2 regions of the Streptomyces profundus genome follow, and region 2 is predicted to be linked to the other one. Evidence: riboswitches for the same ligand, from Rfam matches in the RefSeq annotation. Region 2 holds a riboswitch; the other holds the start of a gene.
What was found. A riboswitch is a leader RNA that binds a small molecule or an ion and turns the genes downstream of it on or off. The one in region 2 is predicted to bind glycine.

Region 1 (6,884 bases), 5.2 Mb from region 2:
GGAGCTATCGGATCGCCGTGCCGCTCAGTGAGGGAAACTGAAGGGAGACCATTCACGTTGTCAGGATGACGTGTGTGGTCGGTGAGAGAGAATGGACCGGTTCGTTCGACACGGGCCGGGCTAGGTGCGAGGGGATCGCTGGTGAGTTTTTTCGCTAGGTTGTTCGGCAGGCGTCAGAGCGGTACCCACAGTGCCGCGGGGGCCCGCGCCCGCCAGCAAGGCGAGCCGCCAGCGCCGCCGTCCGGGCGTCCGTTGTTCCGTGACGAGGTCGGGGGCCCAGGCGGTATAGCGGACCAGGGGCCCGGCTCCGCCGGTCCCTCCTGCGGTCGCTGCGGCCACGGCAACGCGCTGCACAGCCGTTTCTGTTCCCACTGCGGCGCCTCGCTGCGCCCTGGCGTCGAGGGAGCGTCCGAGACCACCTCGACGATCTCCATCTCGGGCCTGGAGGCGTACGAGGCCGAGGCCACCGGGCAGCATCCGACGCCGGTGCTCTCCTCCGAGGCCCAGGCCGCGGTGGACGCGCTGCCGGCCGGATCGGCGCTGCTGGTCGTTCGCCGAGGGCCGAACTCGGGGAGCCGGTTCCTGTTGGACAGCGATGTCACCACGGCGGGTCGGCACCCGCAGAGCGACATCTTCCTGGACGACGTGACGGTCTCCCGCCGCCATGTGGAGTTCCGGCGCAGCCCGGACGGCGGGTTCACGGTCAGCGATGTCGGCAGCCTCAACGGCACCTATGTGAACCGTGAGCAGATCGACGCCCTGGTGCTGGCCAACGGCGACGAGGTGCAGATCGGGAAGTACCGCATGGTGTACTTCGCCGGGCGGCAGGGATTCTGAGGCCGCGCGGGCGTGGGGAGCGCGCTGGGACGGGGCTCGACTATCCAAATGCCCCGGGCACGGCCTAGGGTTGCTGTGTGAATCAGCTCGATGTCGTGGGCGTACGGGTGGAAATGCCCAATAACCAGCCCATCGTGCTCCTCCGAGAAGTCGGTGGCGATCGCTACCTCCCGATCTGGATCGGGCCTGGTGAGGCGACCGCCATCGCGTTCGCCCAGCAGGGGATGACGCCTGCCAGGCCGCTGACGCACGACCTCTTCAAGAACGTTCTCGAAGCGGTGGAACAGGAACTCAGCGCGGTGCGGATCACCGATCTGCGCGATGGGGTCTTCTACGCCGAGCTGGTCTTCGCCAGCGGGGTCGAGGTCAGCGCCCGCCCGTCGGACGCGATAGCGCTCGCGCTGCGGGTCGGCACGCCGATCTACGGCAGCGACGCCGTGCTCGACGACGCCGGGATCATCATTCCCGACGAGCAGGAGGACGAGGTGGAGCGGTTCCGCGAGTTCCTCGACCAGATCTCCCCAGAGGACTTCGGTACCAGCAGCCAGTAGCGGCGCGTGGCGATCGTTGACGCGCTGAGTGTGGATCCCTAGCGTCAATGGGGCATGTCTTGGGAGGAGCGCTGTGTGCGTGCTCATCGTGACAGCCGGTGAGTGACGAAGGCACGGTCGGGGCATGTGGAACGGAGGCCGGCGTGACAGGTAACGGCGACAGCAGAGCGGTCGGGGGCGGAGCGGCCCGGCCCGGCGCGGCGCCACGCCCCGGGCTGCGGCAGTCCCTCGCCCCGCAGGGGCGGGCGGCCGTCGAGCGGTTGGCGTACCGAGGCCCGAGCGCCTGCGCCGCCGCCGGGATCACCTACCGCCAGCTCGACTACTGGGCGCGCACCGGGCTGGTCCAGCCCAGCGTCCGCCCGGCGCCAGGAGCGGGCGGCCAGCGGCTGTACGGCTTCCGCGACGTGCTCGTCCTGAAGATCGTGAAGCGGCTGTTGGACGCCGGCGTCTCCCTCCAGGCGATCCGTGCCACCGCCGAGGCGCTGCGCACCGCCGAGCTGGGCGAGCTGGCCCAGATGACGTTGATGAGCGACGGCGCCGCCGTCTACCGCTGCTCCTCGCCCGACGAGCTGGCCGAGCTGCTCCGCGGCGGGCGGGGCGTCTTCGGTATCGCGGTCGGCGCGGTCTGGAGCGATGTGGAGGCGGCGCTCGCCCTGCTGCACGCCGAGCGGGTCGACACGGGCGAGCAGGTGCCGGCCGAGCACCCCGAGGACGAGCTGGCCCGGCGGCGGCACCGCGTCGGCTGAGCGCGCACCCCGGCACTGTCAGTGCCATAGGGCACCATCGGGTGGGTGAGGGGCCAGCCAACCATCCTGCACCTCGATATGGACGCCTTCTACGCCTCGGTGGAGCAGGCGTCCAAGCCGAGCCTGCGCGGGAAGCCGGTGATCGTCGGCGGCATCGGGCCGCGCGGCGTCGTGGCGACGGCTTCCTATGAGGCCCGCCGGTTCGGGGTCCGTTCGGCGATGCCCACGGCGCAGGCGCGCCGGCTGTGCCCGCACGGCGCCTACCTGACGCCCAGGTTCGAGGTCTATCGCGCGGTCAGCGACCGGGTGATGGGGCTGCTGGCCCGGCTCTCCCCGCTGGTCGAACCGCTCAGCCTGGACGAGGCGTTCGTCGATCTGGCCGCCGGGGCCAGCGCGGCCACCGCCGCCGAGGCGCTGGCCGTCGGGGAGCGGCTGCGCGCCGAGATCGCCGCCGTCACGGGGGTCACCGGCTCGGTCGGTCTCGCCGGCGCCAAGATGCTGGCCAAGATCGCCTCGGAGCGCGCCAAGCCCGACGGGCTGGTGCTGATCGAGCCGGGCACGGAGCGCGAGCTGCTGGCCCCGCTGCCGGTGCGCACCCTGCCCGGCGTCGGCCCGGCCACCGCCGAGGTGCTGCGCCGGGCCGGGATCCACACCATCGAGGAGACGGTCGAGGCCGGCGAGGCGGAGCTGCTGCGGCTGCTGGGGAAGGCCCACGGCGGCGGTCTCTTCCGGATGGCGCTGGGGGTCGACGACCGCCCGGTGGTGGCGGAGCGGGACACGAAGTCCGTCTCGGTCGAGGACACCTTCGAGGTGGATGTGACGGACCGGGCCCGGATCAGGTTCGAGGTGAGCCGCCTCGCCGAGCGCTGTGTGGGGCGGCTGCGGGCCGCGGGGCGCTCCGGCCGCACGGTGGTGCTCAAGGTCCGGCGCTACGACTTCAGCACGCTGACCCGCTCCGAGACGCTGCGCGGCCCCACGGACGACCCCGCGGTGGTGAAGGAGGCGGCCGAGCGGCTGCTGGAGAGCGTCGACACCACCGAGGGGGTCAGGCTGCTGGGAGTCGGCGTCAGCGGATTGGCCGACTTCACCCAGGAGGACCTCTTCGCCCAGAGCGCCCAGAGCGCGAGGGACGCCCGTCTGGCGGAGCCGGCCCCGCCCCCCACCCCGGGGGACGCCTCGGTCGTCGACCGGAGCCCCTCGGCGCCGGCCGGCGAGGAGCCCGACCGGCGTTGGCTGCCCGGCCTCGATGTCGCGCACGAGCGGTTCGGCCCCGGCTGGGTGCAGGGCAGCGGCGTCGGCCGTGTCACCGTCCGCTTCGAGCGCCCCGACGACACCCGTCCCGGTCGGGTGCGCACCTTCGCCGTGGACGACGCGGAGCTGCGGCGAGGGACGCCGCTGCCGCTGGTGCCCGAGGTGGCGGCCGGTCAGCTCTCCGCGTCCTCCGAGCCGGCCAGCCGGCCGAAGTCGCCGTCCCCCGGGGGCCTTCCGGCGGCCTCCTCGGGCAGGTCGAGCCCGTAGTGGCGGTAGAGCTGGAGCTCCTGCTCGGGCGAGAGATGACGGCCCACGCCCAGATCCGGGGCGCGGCGGATCAGGGCCCGGTCGAACGGCACCCGGAGCGCGTTGCCGACCAGCTCGCTGGGCTCCAGCGGCACGAAGGCGTCCCGGGTGAAGAGCCCGGTGCGCACCGCGGCCCACTCGGGGACGCCGGTCGCGTCGTCCAGATACACCTCGTCCACGGTGCCGATCTTGTCGCCGTGGCGGTCCAGCGCCTTGCGGCCGATCAGACTGCGTGGATCGATATCGGTTCGCACGGTTCCTCCTGCTGGTCGCCCGGGACGCTGCACAAGCCCTCTGTAGCTTCTACCCAAGGGCACAAACCGGTGCCCGGCCAGTCGACGGCCACCCCTTAGCGGCCGGGTCGGCCGCTGGTAGTCTCGAAGGCGGTTGGCAACCTCGCGCGGGAGAGTCCTGCCGCCTCTCGGGCGGCGGGCGCCGAAGGAGCAAATCCTCCCCGGAATCTCTCAGGCACCCGTACCGCGCGGGCGAAACCACTCTGGAAAGCAGGACGCGTGCGCGGCGTCGCCGCGCGGGTGTCCTCACCGACGGTGCAAGCCCGGGCGCGGTGGCGCGGGGCGAAGCTCTCAGGTCGTATGACAGAGGGGGAGGCAGTCAGGCACCGCCGCCTGGCGCCCCGTAGGTCGCCCACGGCCACAAGGAGCCTCCACAGATGACCGCGCACCCGACGTCGTTGACCGCCCTGGAACAGGGCATCCCGTTCGCCGACCGCCATATCGGCCCCGACGGGGCAGCCGAGGCGAAGATGCTGGCCCAGGTGGGGTTCGGCTCGTTGGACGAACTCACCGCCGCCGCCGTCCCGGAGGCCATCGCCAGCACCGAGGCGCTGCGGCTGCCCGACGCCCGCGACGAGGCGGCGGTGCTGGCCGAACTGCGGGAGCTGGCGTCCCGCAACACCGTGCTGCACTCCATGATCGGCCTCGGCTACCACGGCACCTTCACCCCGCCGGTCATCCAGCGCAACGTGCTGGAGAACCCGGCCTGGTACACCGCGTACACGCCCTACCAGCCGGAGATCTCCCAGGGGCGCCTTGAGGCGCTGCTGAACTTCCAGACGGTGGTGGCCGATCTGACCGGGCTGCCGACGGCCGGGGCCTCGCTGCTCGACGAGGGCACGGCCGCGGCCGAGGCGATGGCGCTCTCCCGCCGGGTGGGCAAGGTGAGGGACGGGCTGTTCCTGGTGGACGCCGACTGCCTGCCGCAGACCATCGAGGTGGTGCGGACCCGGGCCGAGCCGACGGGCGTCGAGGTGCTGGTGGCCGATCTGGGCGACGGCATCCCCGAGGAGGCCGCCGAGCGCGGCGTGTTCGGCGTGCTGTTGCAGTACCCGGGCGCCTCGGGCGCCGTGCGCGACCCGCGCCCGGTCATCGAGGAGGCGCACGCGCTGGGCGCGGTGGTCACCGTCGCCGCCGATCTGCTGGCCCTCACCCTGTTGGCCTCGCCGGGTTCGCTGGGCGCCGACATCGCGGTCGGCTCCAGCCAGCGCTTCGGCGTGCCAATGGCCTTCGGCGGCCCGCACGCCGGGTTCATGGCCGTGCGCGAGCGCTACGCACGCAACCTGCCGGGGCGTCTGGTCGGCGTCTCCAAGGACGCGGCCGGCAAGCCCGCCTACCGGCTGGCGCTCCAGACCAGGGAGCAGCACATCCGCCGGGAGAAGGCCACCAGCAACATCTGCACCGCCCAGGTCCTGCTCGCCGTGATGGCCGGCCTCTACGCCGTCTACCACGGCCCCGAGGGGCTGGCCGCGATCGCCCGCCGCACCCACCGCTACGCGGCGCTGCTCGCCGCCGGGCTGCGCGAGGGCGGCGTGGCGGTGGCGCACGCGTCGTTCTTCGACACCGTCACCGCCACGGTGCCTGGACGTGCCGGCGCGGTGGTCGCCGCCGCGTGCGAGGCGGGCGTCAACCTGCGCCAGATCGACGCCGACCGGGTCGGCATCGCCTGTGACGAGACCACCACGCGCGCGCAACTGGCCGTCGTCTGGGCGGCGTTCGGCGTCCCCGGCGACGAGGCGGACATTCCGGAGCTGGACGCGCGCGTCCCCGAGGCGCTGCCGGCCGAACTGGCCCGGCAGGACGGGTATCTCGAACACCCGGTCTTCCACCAGCACCGCTCCGAGACCGCGATGCTGCGCTATCTGCGCCGGCTGGCCGACCGTGACTACGCGTTGGACCGGGGCATGATCCCGCTGGGTTCCTGCACGATGAAGCTCAACGCCACGGTGGAGATGGCGCCGGTCACCTGGCCGGAGTTCGCCGGGCTGCATCCCTTCGCCCCCATCGACCAGGCCGGTGGCTATCTGGCGCTGATCCGCGAACTGGAGGCCCGGCTCGCGGAGATCACCGGCTATGACGCCGTCTCGCTCCAGCCCAACGCCGGCTCGCAGGGCGAGTTGGCCGGGCTGTTGGCCGTCCGCGCGCACCACCGCGCGAACGGTCAGCCGCAGCGGACGGTCTGCCTGATCCCGTCCTCCGCGCACGGCACCAACGCCGCCAGCGCGGTGCTCGCCGGGATGCGGGTGGTGGTGGTCGCCACCAGCGAGAGCGGTGACGTGGACGTCGCCGACCTGCGGGCCAAGATCGACCGTCACCGCGACGAGTTGGCGGTGCTGATGGTCACCTACCCGTCCACTCACGGGGTGTTCGAGGAGCGGATCACCGATATCTGCGCCGCGGTGCACGACGCCGGCGGGCAGGTCTATGTGGACGGCGCCAACCTCAACGCGCTGGTGGGGCTGGCCAAGCCGGGGCGCTTCGGCGCGGACGTGTCGCACCTCAACCTGCACAAGACCTTCTGCATCCCGCACGGCGGCGGTGGCCCCGGCGTCGGCCCGGTCGCCGTCCGGGCGCATCTGGCGCCGTATCTGCCGGGCCACCCGGCGCAGCCGGACGCGGGCCCGGCGGGGAGCGGGCCCGTCTCGGCCGCGCCCTGGGGCTCGGCCGGGATCCTGCCGATCTCCTGGGCCTACGTCCGGCTGATGGGCGCGGCCGGGCTGCGGCGCGCCACGCAGGTCGCGGTGCTCAGCGCCAACTACCTGGCAAAGCGCCTCGAACCGCACTACCCGGTGCTCTACACCGGCCCCGGCGGGCTGGTGGCGCACGAGTGCGTGATCGACGTGCGGCCGTTGACGAAGGCGACCGGCGTCACCATCGACGATGTGGCCAAGCGGCTGGTC
Region 2 (6,884 bases):
GCCGGGGCACCCGCTACGAGCGCGCCGACAACGGGCGCGCCCACTGGTTCGACCTGGACCTCCCCGATGTGATCGCGCTGCGCCGCGCCTTCTTCGCCGACACCCCCCGCCGCCGGATGCTCGCGGCCTCGGTGACGGAGGAGGCATGGCTGGACGAGATCGCCCAACGGGCCGAAGGGCCCTGGCTGTTCAGCGCCGAGGCGGTGCTGCCGTTCCTCGCGGAGGAGGCGGTACGCCAACTCCTTCGGCGCCTCGCGCGCCGCTTCCCCGGCGCGCTGCTGGCGCTCGACACCAACAGCACCGCGCTGGTCGGCGCCCAGGACGGACACGACGCGCTCAGCAAGGTGGCGGCCCGGCTGCGCTGGGGGTGTGACGACATCGACGTACTCACCGACTGGGTCCCGGGCACCCGGATCCTCGGCTCCCACACCCTGACCTCACTGCCCCACGCGGTGCACGCCGGCCTGCCCACCCCCCACCGACGCATGCTCGACGACCTCGCCCGCCAGCGGCTGCCCCAGGTGGAGCAGTACCGGATGCACCTGGTCCAACTCCCCTGAACCCGCAGCCGATCAGAGGACCACCACCACGCACGACCAACGAACTCCCGTCAGGCCGCCGCCTCCCCCACGCTCCAGCTGGAGAAGCTGAGGTGGTAGGCCGTTCCGTCCCGCACATTGGTCGCGGCCAGTATCCAGGTGCCCGCGTAGGCGGTTTTCACGCCGTTGCAAGTGTCGGTCGCGCGGAAACAGACCCGCACATCGGTGCGGTAGAGGGCCTTGACGTTGATGTCGTTGCAGTGCGGGCTCGTCGTGGCCCATCCGGTGGACGGCCACCTGTGCCTTTCCCCGATCGCGGTGGTCTCGTAGCTGACGGCTTGGTCGTAGCAGGCCATGGGGCCAACGGGCGCGGCGGCTGCCGGCGCCGTGCCCGCGGCGGTCGCACCGCCGGTGATCAGTGCGAAGGACATCAGCAGCCGTAGCGCGCGTGAACGTGAACGTGGACGTGTCATCTGCTCTCCCCGAAATCGAGTCAGCGGACGAAAGGACGGATGCGGCAGCGGCGCGGGCGGCGCCCCGGCGGGGGAGCCGTCCGCGCTCGCCCGGGGGCAGCCAACCACAACCGTCAGGCCGCCGCCTGCGCCTAGAGCGCCAGGTGTTTGGCTCTGAGCGCCAGCGGAGGGCCGCGTCGAGACGAGCGGCCGTCCTCGTTGACCGCCGCCGGTCGGTGAGGTGCGGTCAGGCGCCGCACCGGCCCGGTGGGGCCTCCTTGCCGCAGACGAGGGCCGTCTCGCCGCCCGTCAGCCGGACCGCGAGCACGTGGGGCTCATAGGGCTCGACCCGGACGCCGGTGCCCTCGGGGACGTCGGCGCCGCTGGTGCCGACGACCTCGCCCCCGAGGGCGTCCCCCTCGGGGCGCAGCTCCAACTCCAGCTCGATGAAGGTGGGTTCCCGCGCCCCGTAGTCCCGCCAGGCGTAGGAGACGGCGCCGTCCGGCGGGATGGTGAGGCGTCGGTTGTGGCCGTACCAGTCCCCGACGAACGCGTCGGGGACGGGAGGTTCGGCCGACGGCGGGGGAGGCGGGTCGGGCGTCGGCTCCCCGTCCGCGCCGCACGCGACGGCCGACAGCACCACCAGAACCACGGCCCAACGGATCGGCGCCCACCCCTGATGTCCGCTCATGGAGACCATCAAGCGGGGGATCCGAACCCCTGTCAACGGGGGGCGACGCGGCGTCTCAGCACTCCACGATGTTCACCGCGAGGCCGCCCCTGGCCGTCTCCTTGTACTTGACGCTCATATCGGCACCGGTCTGTTTCATGGTGGCGATGGCCTTGTCCAGGGAGACATGGTGGCGACCGTCGCCGCGCAGCGCCAGGCGGGCCGCGGTGATCGCCTTGACCGCCGCCATGCCGTTGCGTTCGATGCAGGGGATCTGCACCAGGCCGCCGATCGGGTCGCAGGTGAGGCCCAGATTGTGCTCGATGCCGATCTCGGCGGCGTTCTCCACCTGTTCCGGGGTGCCGCCCAGCACCTCGGCGAGGCCGCCGGCGGCCATGGAGCACGCCGAGCCGACCTCGCCCTGGCAGCCGACCTCGGCGCCCGAGATGGACGCGTTCTCCTTGAACAGCATCCCCACCGCGCTCGCGGCCAGCAGGAACCTGACCACGCCGTCGGCGTCCGCGCCCGGCACGAAGTCCAGGTAGTAGCGGAGGACGGCGGGGATGATGCCGGCCGCGCCGTTGGTGGGCGCGGTGACCACCCGGCCGCCCGCCGCGTTCTCCTCGTTGACGGCCATCGCGTAGAGCGTGACCCACTCCAACTCGTGCGCGGCGCCGCCGGTCTCCGCGCGGAGCCGGCGCGCCGAGGCCGCCGCGCGCCGGCGCACCCGGAGGCCGCCGGGCAGGATGCCCTCCTCGGAGAGCCCTCGTTCGACGGACTCCCGCATCACCGCCCAGATGTCCAGCAGCCCGTCGCGGACCTCGGCCTCGCCGCGCCACAGCGCCTCGTTGCGCAGCATCAGCGCCGAGACGGAGAGGCCGGTGGCGCGGGTCAGCGCCAGCAGCTCGGCGCCGGTGCGGAACGGATGGCGCGGCTGCCGGTCGTCGACCCGGATCCTGGCCGTGCCGTCGGCGTCCTCCTCGACGACGAAGCCGCCGCCGACCGAGTAGTACGTCCCGGTCAGCAGCGGGTGGCCGTCGGCGTCCGAGGCGCGGAAGACCATGCCGTTGGCGTGCGCGGGCAGCGAACGCCTGCGGTACAGCACCAGATCGGTGTCCGGGTCGAACCCGATCGGATGCGCCTCGCCGAGGTCGGTGGCCAGCAGGCGCAGCCGGCGGCTGCTCCGCACCCGGTCGACCTCGGCCTCGGCCGCCGCGACATCGACGGTCTCCGGGGCGTGGCCCTCAAGCCCGAGCAGCACGGCCTTGGGCGAGCCGTGCCCGTGGCCGGTCGCGCCCAGCGAGCCGTACAGCTCGACGCGCACGGCGGCGGTGGCGGCCAGCGCGCCCTCGTCCTTGAGCCGGCGGGCGAACATCAGCGCCGCGCGCATCGGCCCCACGGTGTGCGAGCTGGACGGGCCGATGCCGACGCTGAACAGGTCGAAGGCGGAGAGAGCCACGGCCGGCTCACTGCTCGGTGAAGGCGGCGTACTCGTCCGCCGACATCAGCTCGGCCGGCGCGTCAGACGCGCTGTCGATACGCACCCTGAAGAGCCAACCGGCCTCGAAGGGCGCGGAGTTGACCAGCGCCGGATCGTCGACTACGGCCTGGTTGACCTCGGTGATCTCGCCGTTGACCGGGGCGTAGAGGTCGCTGACCGACTTGGTGGACTCCAGCTCGCCGCAGGAGTCGCCGGCGGTGACGGTGTCGCCGACCTCGGGGAGCTGGACGTAGACCACATCGCCGAGCGCGGTGGCCGCGAACTCCGTGATGCCCACCGTGGCGACGCCGTCGGCCGACTCCGACAGCCACTCGTGTTCCTTGCTGTAGCGCAGGTGCTGGGGGTTGCTCATGACAGCTGATTCTCCTGGATGGGGTTCATCGTGGTCGGTCGTCGAGGTTCGGCGCGGCGTGCGCCGGAGGGTGTGCGGGTCAGCGCTGCCGGGTGTAGAACGGCAGCGCGATCACCTCGTGCGGCGCCGCCGTGCCCCTGATGTCGACGGCGACGCCCGCCGTTCCCGGCTCGGCGTGCGTGGCGTCGACATAGGCGATGGCGACGGGGCGGCCCAGCGTGGGCGAGGGCGCGCCCGAGGTGACCTCGCCGATGACGGCGCCCGTCGCGTCCACCACCGGATACCCGGCGCGCGGGACCCGGCGCTCGGCGGCCACCAGGCCGACCAGCACCCGCGGAGGGGCGCTCGCGGCGCGCTCGGCGGCGCGTTCCAGAGCCGCGCGCCCCACGAAGTCGCCCGGCTTCTCGAACTTCACCACCCGGCCGAGCCCCGCGTCGAACGGCGTGGTCCGCTCGGTGAGTTCGTGCCCGTAGAGCGGCATCCCCGCCTCCAGGCGCAGCGTGTCCCGGCAGGCGAGACCGCACGGCACCAGACCGTCGGCGGCCCCCGCCGCCGTGAGCGCCGCCCAGAGCGCCTCGGCGTCGGCCGGGGCCACGAACAGCTCGAACCCGTCCTCGCCCGTGTACCCCGTCCGGGCGATCAGGGCCGGCTTCCCCGCCACCGTCCCCGGCAGTCCGGCGTAGTAGCGCAGCCCCGCCAGGTCGGCGTCCGTCAGCTCGGCCAGCACCCCGGCGGCGGCCGGGCCCTGGACGGCCAGCAGCGCGTACGCGTCGCGGTCGTCGCGGACCTCGGCGGCGAAGCCGGCGGCGCGCTCGCTCAGCGCGGTCAGCACCCGCTCGGCGTTCCCCGCGTTGGCCACCACCAGGAACTCGGCCTCGGCCAGTCGGTAGACGATCAGATCGTCCAGGATGCCGCCGTCCTCGGCACAGATCATGGTGTACCTGGCGCGGCCGACCCGCAGCGCGGAGAGCCGCCCCACCAGCGCGAAGTCCAGCAGCGCGCCCGCCTCCTCGCCCAGCACGGCGATCTCGCCCATATGGGAGAGGTCGAAGAGGCCGGCCGCCGTGCGCACCGCCTCGTGCTCGGCGCGCTCGCTGCCGTAGCGCAGCGGCATCGACCAGCCGGCGAAGTCCGTCATGGTGGCACCGAGCGCGCGGTGCACGGCGTCCAGGGCGGTGACGCGAGGGGAGTCGGACATGGGGCTTGCTCCAGGGGGTACGGGCGACGGGCGACACGCGGACGCGCGCGCCTTGGCCCTCCCCCTCTGTCATCGGCACCTGAGAGGTTCGCCGCGCCCTGCCGGACGGCGGCTTGCACCGTGGGTGGGGCCGGCGAAACCGGCCCGCTTTTCAGATCTGCCTCCCGCGCGCGGTAACGGGGCCTGAGAGATTCAAGGGAGGACTTGCTCCTTCGGCGCCCCGGAGCGAAAACCGGGGACTCTCCCGCGCGTGGTCAAACGGCCGATATGTACTTGTGGCTGAACGGTGTTGCTCCGCGGTTGCGGCCCGGCCATCATCGCACGGATGCCGGCGGGGGCAAGAGCCGAACACCGTTAGGGTTCGCTTCGACCCGGGGCCCTTCCGGGGCCGGGGAACACCGAGGGCCAGGAACGACGAGGGAGTGGAAAGAGCGGATGAGCGAGCACAGGGCGGGTCCCGGATTCGGCGGCGGCTGGCCGAGCAACGAGCTGGAGGAGACGTTGGCCGCCTCGCTCGGCGTGCCGGACGCGGCCCCGAAGCTCCTCCGAGTGCTCTCCCGCAGCGCCGTCTGGGTGCCGCTGCCCGAGGGCGGCGGCCGGGAGAGCAAGACGCTCGACCTGCCCACCATCGACCTCGCCGGCGGGGTGTTCGTGCCGGTCTTCAGCTCCGCCGAGCAGCTGCACCTCGGCGGCGCCTCCCATCTGCCGTTCACGGTCGCGCCGGCCTGGGAGTTCGCCCGCGGGCTGCCGCCCCAGGTGGGGATAGCCGTGAACCCCGGCGGGACGGTCGGCATCCCGGTGCCGCCGCTCGCCGTCGCCGAGCTGTGCCGTGTGACCCCGGGGGAGCGCACGCCAGGCGTGCCCTCCGGCGCGCGGATGCGGCTGTTCCAGCCGGACTGGCAGGACGATCCGGTCGCCTTCCTGACCGCCGCGGCCGAGGAGCTCGCGGCGCTTCCACCGGTGCGCACCGCGCGACGCGGCCTGGCGAGCGCCGAGGGCGCCGCCCCCTCGCTCTTCGTCGGCGTGGAGCTCGACGGCCTCGACGACGCCGTCCACACCGCGGTCAACGAGGCGCTGGGCCGGGCCCTGGCCCGCAGCCCGGCCGCCTGGCCGGTCCAGCTCGTCCTGTTGGACGCCGCCCAGGACCCGGTGGTGGACTGGCTGCGCGAGTGTGTGGCGCCGTTCTACTCGCGTGGCGCCTGAGCACGGGGCACCTTGTCAGCCGGAGGACGGGCTCGCAAGCTGCTTGCGAGACGGATTCGCGGGACGGGTCCTGTGAAGGCTGACGACCGAGCTGTGCCGCAGCGCGAGGAGGACGGGCCCAGGTGAGTGCGGGACAGGGCGTCGAGGAGCTGCTCCCCCAGGTGACGGCGGACCGGTTGGACACCTACGAGGCACTGCTGGGCGCGCTGGCCGGCGGCGAGGTCTGGATGCTGCTGTGGCAGGGCGCGCCCGGCGCGCCCGACGCCCACTACGGCGGCGTCGAGGTCGCCGGCCACGGCTACGCGCCCTGTGTGACCTCGGCCGCGCAGCTCGCCGCCAGCGGCTGGACCCGGGAGCACGAGGTGGTGCCGGGGCGCGATATCGCCGCCGCGCTCTACCCGGAGCACTGGGGGCTGTGGCTCAACCCGCACGCGCCGGGCGGCGGCCTCGGCATCCCCTGGCTCGATCTGCGACGGATCGCCGGCGGCCTCGACCGGCTGCCGGCGGGACCGCTGCTGATCAGCGAGCCCAGCGTCGACGTGGACCGTTTCTACACGCGCCTTGTCGCGCTCGCCCGGCGCACGCCCGTGCTACGCGCCCTGTGGCGCGCCTGGGTGCGCCCCGCGCTCGGGGCCTCCTATCTGGCCATCGGCCTGGATGTGGACGGCCGGCCGTCGGACGGCGCCGACACCGTGCGCGCCATGATGCGCGACGCGGTGGTCGAGGTGCCCGACGGGCTGACGGTCGGCACGGTGGCGATGGCCGACGGCTACGATCCGGTCGCCATGTGGCTGCGCGCCAACACCCGCCCGTTCTACGACAGGGACGCGCCGGGCGCGCCGTATCCGCCCGACCCCGCCGGGGGCGGTTCGGGGTACGGCTACCCGGGGGCCTGAGCGTCGCCCACCGCGTAGGCCGGGCGGCGACGGGGTACTCGGGGCGGGCACGTGAGGACCGGGCCGAGAGGAG

Region 1: linked by a shared signal. The riboswitch ahead of gcvP (aminomethyl-transferring glycine dehydrogenase) and the one ahead of gcvT (glycine cleavage system aminomethyltransferase GcvT) in region 2 are both predicted to bind glycine.

The regions. Positions count from the first base shown of each region.
Region 1 covers NZ_CP082362.1:128,120-135,003, reverse strand. Annotated here, with positions in the region: gene K4G22_RS00645 (FHA domain-containing protein) at 253-837, shown strand; gene K4G22_RS00640 (bifunctional nuclease family protein) at 915-1,388, shown strand; gene K4G22_RS00635 (MerR family transcriptional regulator) at 1,532-2,134, shown strand; gene K4G22_RS00630 (DNA polymerase IV) at 2,180-3,652, shown strand; gene K4G22_RS00625 (PRC-barrel domain-containing protein) at 3,559-3,945, opposite strand; glycine riboswitch at 4,083-4,181, shown strand; gene gcvP (aminomethyl-transferring glycine dehydrogenase) at 4,362-6,884, shown strand, end outside.
Region 2 covers NZ_CP082362.1:5,366,612-5,373,495, forward strand. Annotated here, with positions in the region: gene K4G22_RS23685 (class I SAM-dependent methyltransferase) at 1-560, shown strand, start outside; gene K4G22_RS23690 (hypothetical protein) at 611-1,012, opposite strand; gene K4G22_RS23695 (hypothetical protein) at 1,239-1,682, opposite strand; gene K4G22_RS23700 (L-serine ammonia-lyase) at 1,738-3,120, opposite strand; gene gcvH (glycine cleavage system protein GcvH) at 3,128-3,514, opposite strand; gene gcvT (glycine cleavage system aminomethyltransferase GcvT) at 3,594-4,712, opposite strand; glycine riboswitch at 4,769-4,873, opposite strand; glycine riboswitch at 4,874-4,969, opposite strand; gene K4G22_RS23715 (enhanced serine sensitivity protein SseB) at 5,148-5,915, shown strand; gene K4G22_RS23720 (enhanced serine sensitivity protein SseB C-terminal domain-containing protein) at 6,038-6,811, shown strand.